One region of the Clostridium sp. CM027 genome, then DNA from elsewhere that is predicted to be linked to it. Evidence: predicted binding sites of a transcription regulator. Region 1 holds the regulator's gene; the other holds the start of a gene.
What was found. Region 1 encodes Rex, which represses fermentation and respiration genes when NADH is low (regulators of the CRP and FNR family bind a similar motif). Its sites were predicted from a motif close to ATTGTTAANNNNTTAACAAT; they were not measured.
Positions count from the first base shown of each region.

Region 2: KTC92_RS05920 (glycerol dehydrogenase) is a predicted target of Rex. The motif match lies at 3,647-3,666, and genes of this name have one in related genera.

Region 1 is NZ_CP077725.1:2,247,474-2,252,637, forward strand. It holds gene KTC92_RS10665 (acyl-CoA dehydrogenase) at 1-914, opposite strand, end outside; gene KTC92_RS10670 (short-chain-enoyl-CoA hydratase) at 997-1,776, opposite strand; gene KTC92_RS10675 (redox-sensing transcriptional repressor Rex) at 1,970-2,608, opposite strand; gene abc-f (ribosomal protection-like ABC-F family protein) at 2,890-4,815, shown strand; gene KTC92_RS10685 (M14 family metallopeptidase) at 4,878-5,164, opposite strand, start outside.
Region 2 is NZ_CP077725.1:1,239,778-1,244,941, reverse strand. It holds gene KTC92_RS05930 (FtsX-like permease family protein) at 1-1,647, shown strand, start outside; gene KTC92_RS05925 (hypothetical protein) at 1,843-2,055, opposite strand; gene KTC92_RS05920 (glycerol dehydrogenase) at 2,479-3,570, opposite strand; gene KTC92_RS05915 (helix-turn-helix domain-containing protein) at 4,090-4,857, shown strand; gene KTC92_RS05910 (YhbD family protein) at 5,091-5,164, shown strand, end outside.

The DNA.
Region 1 (5,164 bases):
TTCCATGCTGCTTTATATATTAAAAGTTTAGAAGCCTCAATTTTAACATCAAGTTCTGCAACCATCCATTGTAAACCTTGGAATGCTGAAAGTGGTTTTCCAAATTGTTTTCTTTCTTTCATGTATTTAGTAGCTTCATTTAGTGCGCCTTCTGCAATTCCTAGGGCTTGAGCCGCTACTCCGATTCTTCCTCCATCAAGGGTTTTCATTGCGATACCGAACCCTCTTCCTTCTTTTCCAAGCATGTTTTCTTTAGGAACTATGCAGTTTTCAAATACAAGTTCTGTAGTTGATGATGCTCTTATTCCTAATTTATCTTCGTGTTTACCAATTGAGAATCCTGGAAACTCTTTTTCAACTATGAAAGCAGTGATTCCTTTTGTTCCCTTAGTTTTATCAGTCATTGCAAAAACTACAAATGTATCTGCTACTCCACCGTTTGTGATAAATATTTTTGAACCATTTAATATATAGTTATCACCATCTAAAGTTGCTGTAGTTTGTTGACCTGACGCATCTGTTCCTGCATTAGGTTCCGTTAGTCCAAAAGCTCCTAGTTTTTCACCTTTTGCAAGTGGAACTAAATATTTCATTTTTTGTTCTTCTGTACCGAAAGCATCTATTGGGCCAGCACATAATGAAGTATGAGCTGATAGTATAACTCCTGTAGTTGCACATGCTTTTGATAATTCTTCAACAGCCATAATGTATGATACATTATTTCCGCCTGCTCCACCGTATTTAGTAGCAATTGGGATACCCATCATATGGTATCTAGCCATTTTCTCTACAGTTTCGCTAGGAAATCTTTCTGTCACGTCTATTTCCGCAGCTAAAGGTTTAACTTCGTTTAATGCGAACTCACTTACCATCTGTTTTACAAATTCTTGTTCTTTTGTCAATGCAAAATTCATGAACTTTCCTCCTCACTATTCTCTGAGACAAATAATAATCTTTAATTGTTATCTGCCTATTCTTTTTACAGAATACTTTTTATTACTTATTTTTAAAGCATTTTTCTGTTTTTTCAATAAATGCTGTCATTCCATTTTTTTGATCTTCAGTCGCATAACATTCTCCGAATATCTCTGATTCGTATGAAAGCGCTGAATCTATATCTATTTGTATTCCCTTATTGATTGCTGCCTTACAAAAGCTTACAGCAATAGGTGCTTGTCCTGCAATTGTATTTGCTAGTGCTTTAGCTTCTGATAATAAATTTTCTGGATCAACTACTTTATTTACAAGTCCAATTCTTAATGCCTCTTCCGCATTAATAATCTTTGCTGTATAAATTAGTTCTTTAGCCATTCCAAGTCCTACAAGTCTAGGAAGTCTTTGCGTACCTCCAAAGCCAGGAGTTATTCCAAGACCTACCTCAGGTTGTCCAAATTTTGCTTTTGAAGAAGCGATTCTAATATCACAAGCCATAGAAAGTTCACATCCTCCACCTAGCGCAAAACCGTTTACTGCAGCTATTATAGGTTTTTCTAAAGTTTCTAGTTTTCTGAAAACTTTATTCCCTAGATTTCCAAATTTCCTTCCACCCATAACATTAAGATCTTTCATTTCGGTGATGTCAGCCCCTGCTACGAAAGCTTTTCCTTCTCCTGTTAAGATCACTGCGTAGATTTTATCATCTTCAGCAATTTCATCTATTGCTAAATCTAGCTCTTTTAATGTTTCTGTATTTAATGCATTTAGAGCCTTTGGTCTACTAATTGTAAGTATTGCGACTTTGTCTTCTTTTTGAAGAACAATATTCTTGTATTCCATAACAATCAACTCCTTACGAATTAATCCATTCATTAAATATTTGTTAATAATATAACAAATAAACCTAAATGTAATTGAAGCCCTTCGCCTCAATTACATTATATCTCTTTATAGTAATTATTTCAACAAGAAATATTCATAATCTTTTAAATTAATCTTGTTGATTTCATAAACTTTATAAACTTTGTAAATTTTATGAATATGATTTGTCATTCATTAAACAACTAAGTGTTAGCAAGCTCTCACTTAAATGGACATTCTCCACAATGGTTTCTACAGGCACCTCTAAATCCACAGGTGCAAAATTCCATATACCTTTAACCCCATTTGCTACCATTATGTCACTAACTTTTTGAGCACTAATATGTGGAACACATATTACGCCAATATCTATTGGTGTCGCTTTAAGGAAACGCGCTAATTCATCTAAGTCTATTACTTCAACATCTCTAATTTTTAATCCTATAAGCTTTGGGTTAACATCAAAAATACCCGCCAAGTTAAATGATAGCTTTTCAAAATTAGTATAATTGGCAATAGCTTGCCCGATATTCCCCGCGCCTACTATTACCATCTTATATTCTTTTGAGAGTCCTAGTATTCCACTAATTTCATTCAACAATTCTTTAACATTATATCCGTATCCCTGTTGTCCAAAATCTCCAAAACAATTTAAGTCTTGTCTAATTTGAGATGCTGTAAACCCAATCTTTTCGCCCAATTCTTTCGAGGATATCCTATCTACATCATTTCTTAAAAGTTCTTTTAAATATCTATGGTATTTAGGCAATCTTTTAATAACTGCCATTGATATATTCTTTTTTCTTTCCACAATATACACTCCTCTACGAATATCATAAATTACATACTATCTATACTAACACACTATTATAAATTAAAACTACTTTTGCTATAAATTTAGTAGTTATTGTGAAATTATTACCATTATATATATATATATACTATTATTAAAAATTAATCTATATATATTTCTTTTTTACTACAAAAAATTAAATATAAATAGTACAATAATATATGAAGCAACTTTAATTAATATTTATAACTAATTAAGTTGAATTTTTTTAATACTACATAACAGGGAAGGTGAAAACAATGATAGTTTTAAGTTGCAAGGATATTCACAAAAGTTACGGCATAGATGTTATTTTAGACAAAATAACTTTAAGTATAAATGAAGGTGAAAAGATTGGATTTATTGGTGCTAATGGGGCAGGTAAATCTACGCTTTTTAAAATACTCACATCACAATTGGATTATGATAATGGTGAGCTATTTATAGATAAAAATAAAAAAGTTGGTTATCTATCTCAAAATCTTGAATTAACTTTAAGTAATACTATATATGAAGAAACTCTTTTAGTATTCCACGATCTATTAGGCCTCGAAAAAAGACTTAACAATTTAGAATCAAAAATGAATGAACCTTATGATACTTCCAAAGAAGAATATAATAATAGAATAATAAAAGAATATACATTAATCTGTGAACTTTACAATAACAGGGGCGGCTACACATATAAAGCTGAAATTAATAAGGTTCTCAAAGGTCTTGGCTTTATGGAAGAAGATTATAATAAGCCAATAAACATACTAAGTGGAGGTCAAAAGACTAGAGTTGCACTATGCAAATTATTACTTAAAAATCCCGATATTCTTTTATTAGATGAACCTACTAACCACCTAGACTTAGATGCTATAGAATGGTTAGAAGATTATTTGAAATCTTATAAAGGAACTATTTTTATAATATCCCACGATAGATTCTTTTTAGATGCTATTACCAATAAAACTTTTGAACTTACTAACGGTCATGTAGATTCTTATAATGGAAATTATACAAATTTTATTGATTTAAAGAAAAAAAATTATGAAGTTCAATTAAAAGCATACAATTTGCAACGCTCAGAAATAAAAAGGCAAGAGGACATCATAACTAGATATAGATCCTTTAATAGAGAAAAAAGTGTAAGAGCTGCAGAGAGCAGACAAAAATCCTTAGATAAACTCGACCGGGTTGATTCCCCCGACACAGCTCCTAGGGAAACTAAAATCAAATTTGAAACAGAAATTAAAAGCGGAAATGACGTTCTCCATGCAGAAAATTTATCAAAACGATTTGGAGACAATCTTTTGTTTGAGAATTTAAATCTAGATATAAAAAGATCCGAAAAGTTCGCTCTTATTGGTGAAAATGGTCGTGGCAAAACCACTCTTTTAAATATTATAATGGATAAAATTTCAAGTGATACAGGTATAAAAATATTGGGCAAAAATATTTTTGTAGGATATTATGACCAAGAACAATCAAATTTGAATCCAGAAAAAACTATAATAGATGAGGTTTGGGATGAATTTCCTAAACTTACTACCACAGAAGTACGTACTGCATTAGCTGCATTTTTATTCATAGGAGAAGATGTATTTAAAAGTATATCCACATTGAGTGGTGGTGAAAGATGTAGAATTAATCTTCTAAAAATAATGCTATCAAAATCCAACTTTTTACTATTAGATGAGCCAACAAATCACTTAGATATTATGTCTCGTGAAGCTTTAGAAGATTCGATACTTGGATATGACGGTACTGTTCTTGTAATATCTCATGATAGGTATTTCTTAAACAAGGTAATTACTAAAATACTTGAATTAAAACAAGATGGTCTTAAAGAGTATTTAGGTAATTATACTTATTATATAGAAAAAAAGAAAAACCCTCTAAGGTTCCAAGTAGAAGAAGCCTACGACGGCATGTCAAAAACTCAAATTAATCTTGATAAAAGAAAGAAGAGAGATGAACAAAAACTAGAAAAACAAAAGAAAATCGATTTAAAAGACCTAGAAGATAAAATTACCTCATCGGAACAGCGATTAGAAAAATTAAATAGTGATCTTTGCCTTGAAGAGATTTATTCAAGTCCTAGTCGGAGTGTTGAGACAAACAATCAAATTTCTAGTATTAAAACCGAACTTGAAACTCTTTATGCAAACTGGGAAGACTTTATATCGGAAGTGGACTAAAAATTAAGGCTCTTAGCACACAATCAAACATTTGTGGTCTAAGAGCTTTTTCTTTTAGATACCTAAATTAATGCCCCTTCTAATAAAACTTTAATATTGTCCTTATAAATTTTATTAAACTGACTTATTGGCAGAGGATTTTTTCCAATTCCGACCTCAATGGTATAACCCGGCCTTCTATATTTTTCTATAAACCAATCCTTATATCCTGCATAGCTTGTGATTCCATAGGTTTCTGCTAATTCATAACCACTTAAAGAGGAAAATATCTCTCCTATTTTTCTAGCCTCAGCACTTGCCAAATTTTGAAAATCCCAGTATATTACTTCCCCTTGGGTGTGATACGCTA
Region 2 (5,164 bases), 1.0 Mb from region 1:
AAAGAGTTTGCAACTTATATGTTACTAGGCATGTCCAAAAAGCAGGTAGTAACATTAAACATTATAGAAAATTTAATAACTATATTTGGTGCCTTTTGCAGCGGAATTTGTTTAGGACTAATTTTCAATAAATTTTTTATAATGCTATTATATGTAATGATAAGAGTTACAGGTGATGTGCCTTTTCAGATTAGTTTAGAAGCTTTAAAATTTTGCTCTATAGTATTTGGAGCTATGTTTATAATAATTAGTATTCACGGTTCTAAGCTTATATACAGGGATAACCTTATAGATCTTTTCAATTCATCAAAAAAAGCTGAAAAAGGTTTAAAAGTATCCTTTTTAACCCTAATAATTAGCATCCTTTCTTTAGTTTTCTTAGGCTATGGATATTATATGGCTATTAGAAAGGTTGCTGCTGATATTCGCCTAGCTCCCTTGATAATATTGTTAGTTGTTATCGGAACTATATTATTTTTTACAAGCTTTACTTCTTTAATTATTTATATTAGTAAAAAGAATGAAAAAAGTCTCTTTAAAGGAACAAAACTTATATATATTTCACAACTTTACTATAGATATAAAGGTAATGTAGGTACCCTAAGTGTAATAGCAGTTACAACTACTGTAGCTCTTTGTGCCATGATTTTCTGCTTTGGACTTCTTAATCAAGTTGAAGAAAATTCAAGAAATATGAGACCATTTTCTATAGAATATGAAAATGGTACTAATAATACAGATAAAATCTTTGAGGATACTATTAAAAATCACAAAAAGGTTTCAGTTGTATATAAGGATAATATGGAGTTTCTTAAGGTAAAAACTAAAGATTACCTGCTTGGCAGTCATGAATTTTTAGTTTTAAACGAAAGTAAATTTAATGAAATTAATAGTCATGAAAAATCGGACATAAAAATAAATTTGAAAAATGATAGGGATTGCTATTTCTTTCAAATAGCCATGGCTGTTACTAATAAAAGCGTGATTGGTAAAGAGGTTAAATTAATGGGGGGAGGTAGTGACTATAATCTAAAGATAACTGATACTGATATGAAATACTTTATGGCACTTGATGACTCTAAACCAACGTTTGTTGTTAAGGACAGTGTCTACTCTCAAATTAAAAATACAATTTCTAAAGAGAATACCTATAAAGTAACGGGATATATACTTAATAATGATTTCTTTTCAGAAAATTTTATTAAAGACCTTAAAAGCAAAATACCTTCTGAAAATAAGCTTTTAACCTTCTATGAACATTTTACAGATGGCATAACGTTAGCGGGTATGATGGCCTTCAGTGGATTATTCATTGGATTAGTATTTCTTACAGCTACAGGCAGCATTATATATTTTAAAATGTCCATGGAAGCTGAGGAGGATAAAAACAAATTCATAATTCTTAAAAATATAGGGGCTAGTAAAGCTGAAATAACAAAAGCTATCTCAAAGGAACTAATGATTTTATTTGGAGTACCCTTCGTTATGGCAACGATAAATTCTTTTGCTGCATCAATTCCAATTGGAAAAATGGTTACAATTAATATTACTAAAGAGTTTATTATTATAATTTTGGTTTATGCAGTGCTTTATAGTATATACTATTTAATAACTTTAAAATCCTATATTAAAATTATAAGTAGATAACATTAAGATAGAAGGGTAAATTATCTTCAGCGAAGCTATATTGACGACTTCAGAAGAAGAGTTAGACTCCTACTGAAGTTATCTCTTTATGATTAAATAATCATTTCATATAATAAATGGTATCCTGAGCCAAATCCTTATTATATGAAATGATTTTTCTTTTATTTATAAAAGAAATTATACAAGCATTACTGATTATTTAAACAATCCCATTCTTGTTAGAAAGGGGTTTATTAACAGTAGTATAATTAATAATAATGCCATTTTACCGAAAACACTTCTTAAAATTTTATTTAATTTAGGATAATTTGTTTTACTGCTATAATTTCCTACTGTAAGAAAAGCTAATGTAATAATGCTATCTGTAATTTTAAAATATAATGTATTTGTTATTCCAATTTGTTTCATAAAAAAGGAGCCTAAATAAACATCTCCTATGGTTAATGCAATGGTAAGTCATTTAAAAATAATAATCCAATACCAACAAAAGGGTTAGGAGATTTTTTATTTTATACAATACTACTTTCAGGCATATATAAAGTAAGTAATGATTCTAATTTTGTATTTTATGGGGCATGTTTAATATTTCTAGGATGTGCAATAAATTGGATTATAGTTTGTTTTATATATAATAAGAAATGGTATAAGGGGTTCCCAGCAACATTTATCCCTCTTATGTCACTATTACCATTATTTTTGAAGCTTGTAAATTGAATGTTTAGTTCATAAATATTGTTAACATAGCTTTATAATAATCAATAAAAAGTGCCTGTTTCATTGCCAACTTTTGAAATGGACATATTATATATATAATATGCCCCATATCAATAGTTAATTATAAAGTCTTCCTAATGCGTCTGCTCCAAGTATAGCTGCATATACATCATCTGCAGTAACCGCAAATGGCATATTATGAATAGTTTCTCCCACTGCGCAGGAAGTTTCAGCGACCCTTCTTATATCTTCTTCTTTTATTTCTTTGATTCCCATTTCTTCTAAAGTAACAGGCAATCCTAAATCAATACAAATGCCTATAACATCATCGAGTTCTTCTTGTGGGCTATTTTCTAAAACTAATTGAGCTAGTAATCCAAAGGCTACTTTTTCTCCATGATATAAGTGATGACATTCCTCAAGAACTGTGAAACCATTATGAATTGCATGAGCAGCTGCTAGCCCACCACTCTCAAAGCCTATACCACTTAAGTATGTGTTAGCCTCTATTATATTTTCAACTGCTGGAGTACAAACTCCTATTTCTACCGCTACTTTGGCTTTAATACTATCTTCTAATAAAGTATTATAACAAAGCTCTGCTAAGGCATAAGCAGCTTTGGTAATTTTACCGCCACTCATATTTGATGCATTAGATTGCTTGCAAGCTCTTGCTTCAAAATATGTCGCTAATGCATCTCCTATGCCTGCTACTAATAATCGAGCTGGGGCCTTAGCTACTATTCCTGTATCAACTAAAACTACATTTGGACTATTTGGTAAAAATAAATATTTGCTGAAACTGCCTTCTTCTGTATATATAACGGAGAGTGAACTGCAAGGAGCATCTGTTGAAGCAATAGTTGGTACTATTACCACGGGTAAATTTTCATAGTAAGCTACAGCCTTAGCAGTATCAAATATTTTACCTCCGCCTATTCCTATAACGACATCGCAGTTATTAGTTTTTACGTCTTCTCTTAATCTATCTATTTCGCTGTTGCAACATTCTCCATTAAATTTTTGAAATGTAAGTTTAACGTCTGTCCCTTTAAAGCTTTTATCTATAATTGGTTGGTTTCTCTTGATGCCATTAGAACTTGCAATTATATAAAATGATTTTCCTAAGTTTTTTGTATGTTCGTTTAAGTTTCTTAATTCTCCATTTCCTTGAATATATTTTCCAGGTGATATTATTGTCTTTAGCATTTTTCCAACTCCTATTGTTTAGTGGCATTATTGTTCATATATATTTTAACATCAAAATGCGGGCCTTTCTATGAAGTTGGTTAAAAAATTAACATAATGATGTAAAGAATTAGTATAAACTACCGATTTTTTAATGCAATATAGTATTGTTCATAAATTATTATCATATTTGTCATGTTACTGTCACATAATAGGACTAGTATTAATGAATAGGATCCCCCTATAAAATAGATATTTACAAATAACACCGGATAGATACCGGTGTTATTTTTTTGCATTAAATTTCAGGTTTATTGCTATAAAAATCAATGTAATTGCTGATTGTAATAAATAGCTAAAAATCTTATAATGATGAAAGGCGATTAGAAAATGAGTGGGCATTTTTAGTTTGTTTAATAATGAAAATAAAGTAGAATCTCAGTAAAATAGATAAGTGCAACCAGTAGTTGACAATAAGAAAGCTGGAGTTGGTAGCTTTTTTATAACTATTTTCGTAGGATGGATATGGAGGTGTTAATAGTGAATTTTTCAGAAAGACTACGAAAATCAAGAAAAGAGAAAGGATTTTCTCAGGAAGAGTTAGCTGATAGAATAGGAATATCGAGACAGGCTGTTTCAAAATGGGAGTCAGGTCAATCAAATCCTGATACTAATAATTTAATAATGCTAAGTGAATTATATGGAATAAGTTTAGACGTTTTACTAAAAGGAGATCAGGAAAAAGTAGAAGAGATAACAAAAGTCATTAATAGAAGTTTCCATTATGAATATAAAAGCAAGAGAAAAATTTTTGGAATTCCATTAGTTCATATTAATATTGGACTAGGAATTTATGAAGCAAAAGGAATTATTGCAATAGGAAATATTTCAAGGGGATTAATATCATTAGGAATACTTTCGCTAGGCGTGTTAAGTTTTGGGGTTGTAGCGATAGGGCTGATAAGTATAGCAAGTATAGCTATAGGTATTTTAGTCGCTCTAGGGGGAATTGCCATTGGCACTATTGCCATAGGGGGAGTAGCAATGGGAGTAATTACCCTTGGAGGGTTATCCATTGGAATGTATTCAGTAGGTGGTTGTTCAATTGCGTCAGAAATAGCAATAGGTAATTATGCAATGGGACATATAGCAATAGGAAGTAGTGCCAATGGGGTGAGAACTATTATTGATACATCATCTAATGGTAATTTTGCCAATATTACAGCTGCGCAGATAGAAAATTTAATCAAAGAAGAGTATCCAAAATTATGGGATCCTATTGTACATTTTATGACAATGTTTTTATAGGGAGGATACTCAGGAAGAAAATTTGTCTAACATAATGATAAGTAGATCTTTTCAACAATATTAATTAGCCTGTATTTGCAATATATATGTGAATACAGGTTAATTTTTTGAGTATCTGGAAACAAATAATTACTTCAATTATTATTTACAACGTAACAATGTTATGTTACACTAAATGTATAATAAAAAAACAATATTGTTAAATAACCTCAAAGCATAAAAGGAGTGGCAATATGGATAAAGAGTTAATAACGAAAAAAGAGTTGCTAGAAGTCACGAATGTTTCCTATGGGCAGTTGTATAGATG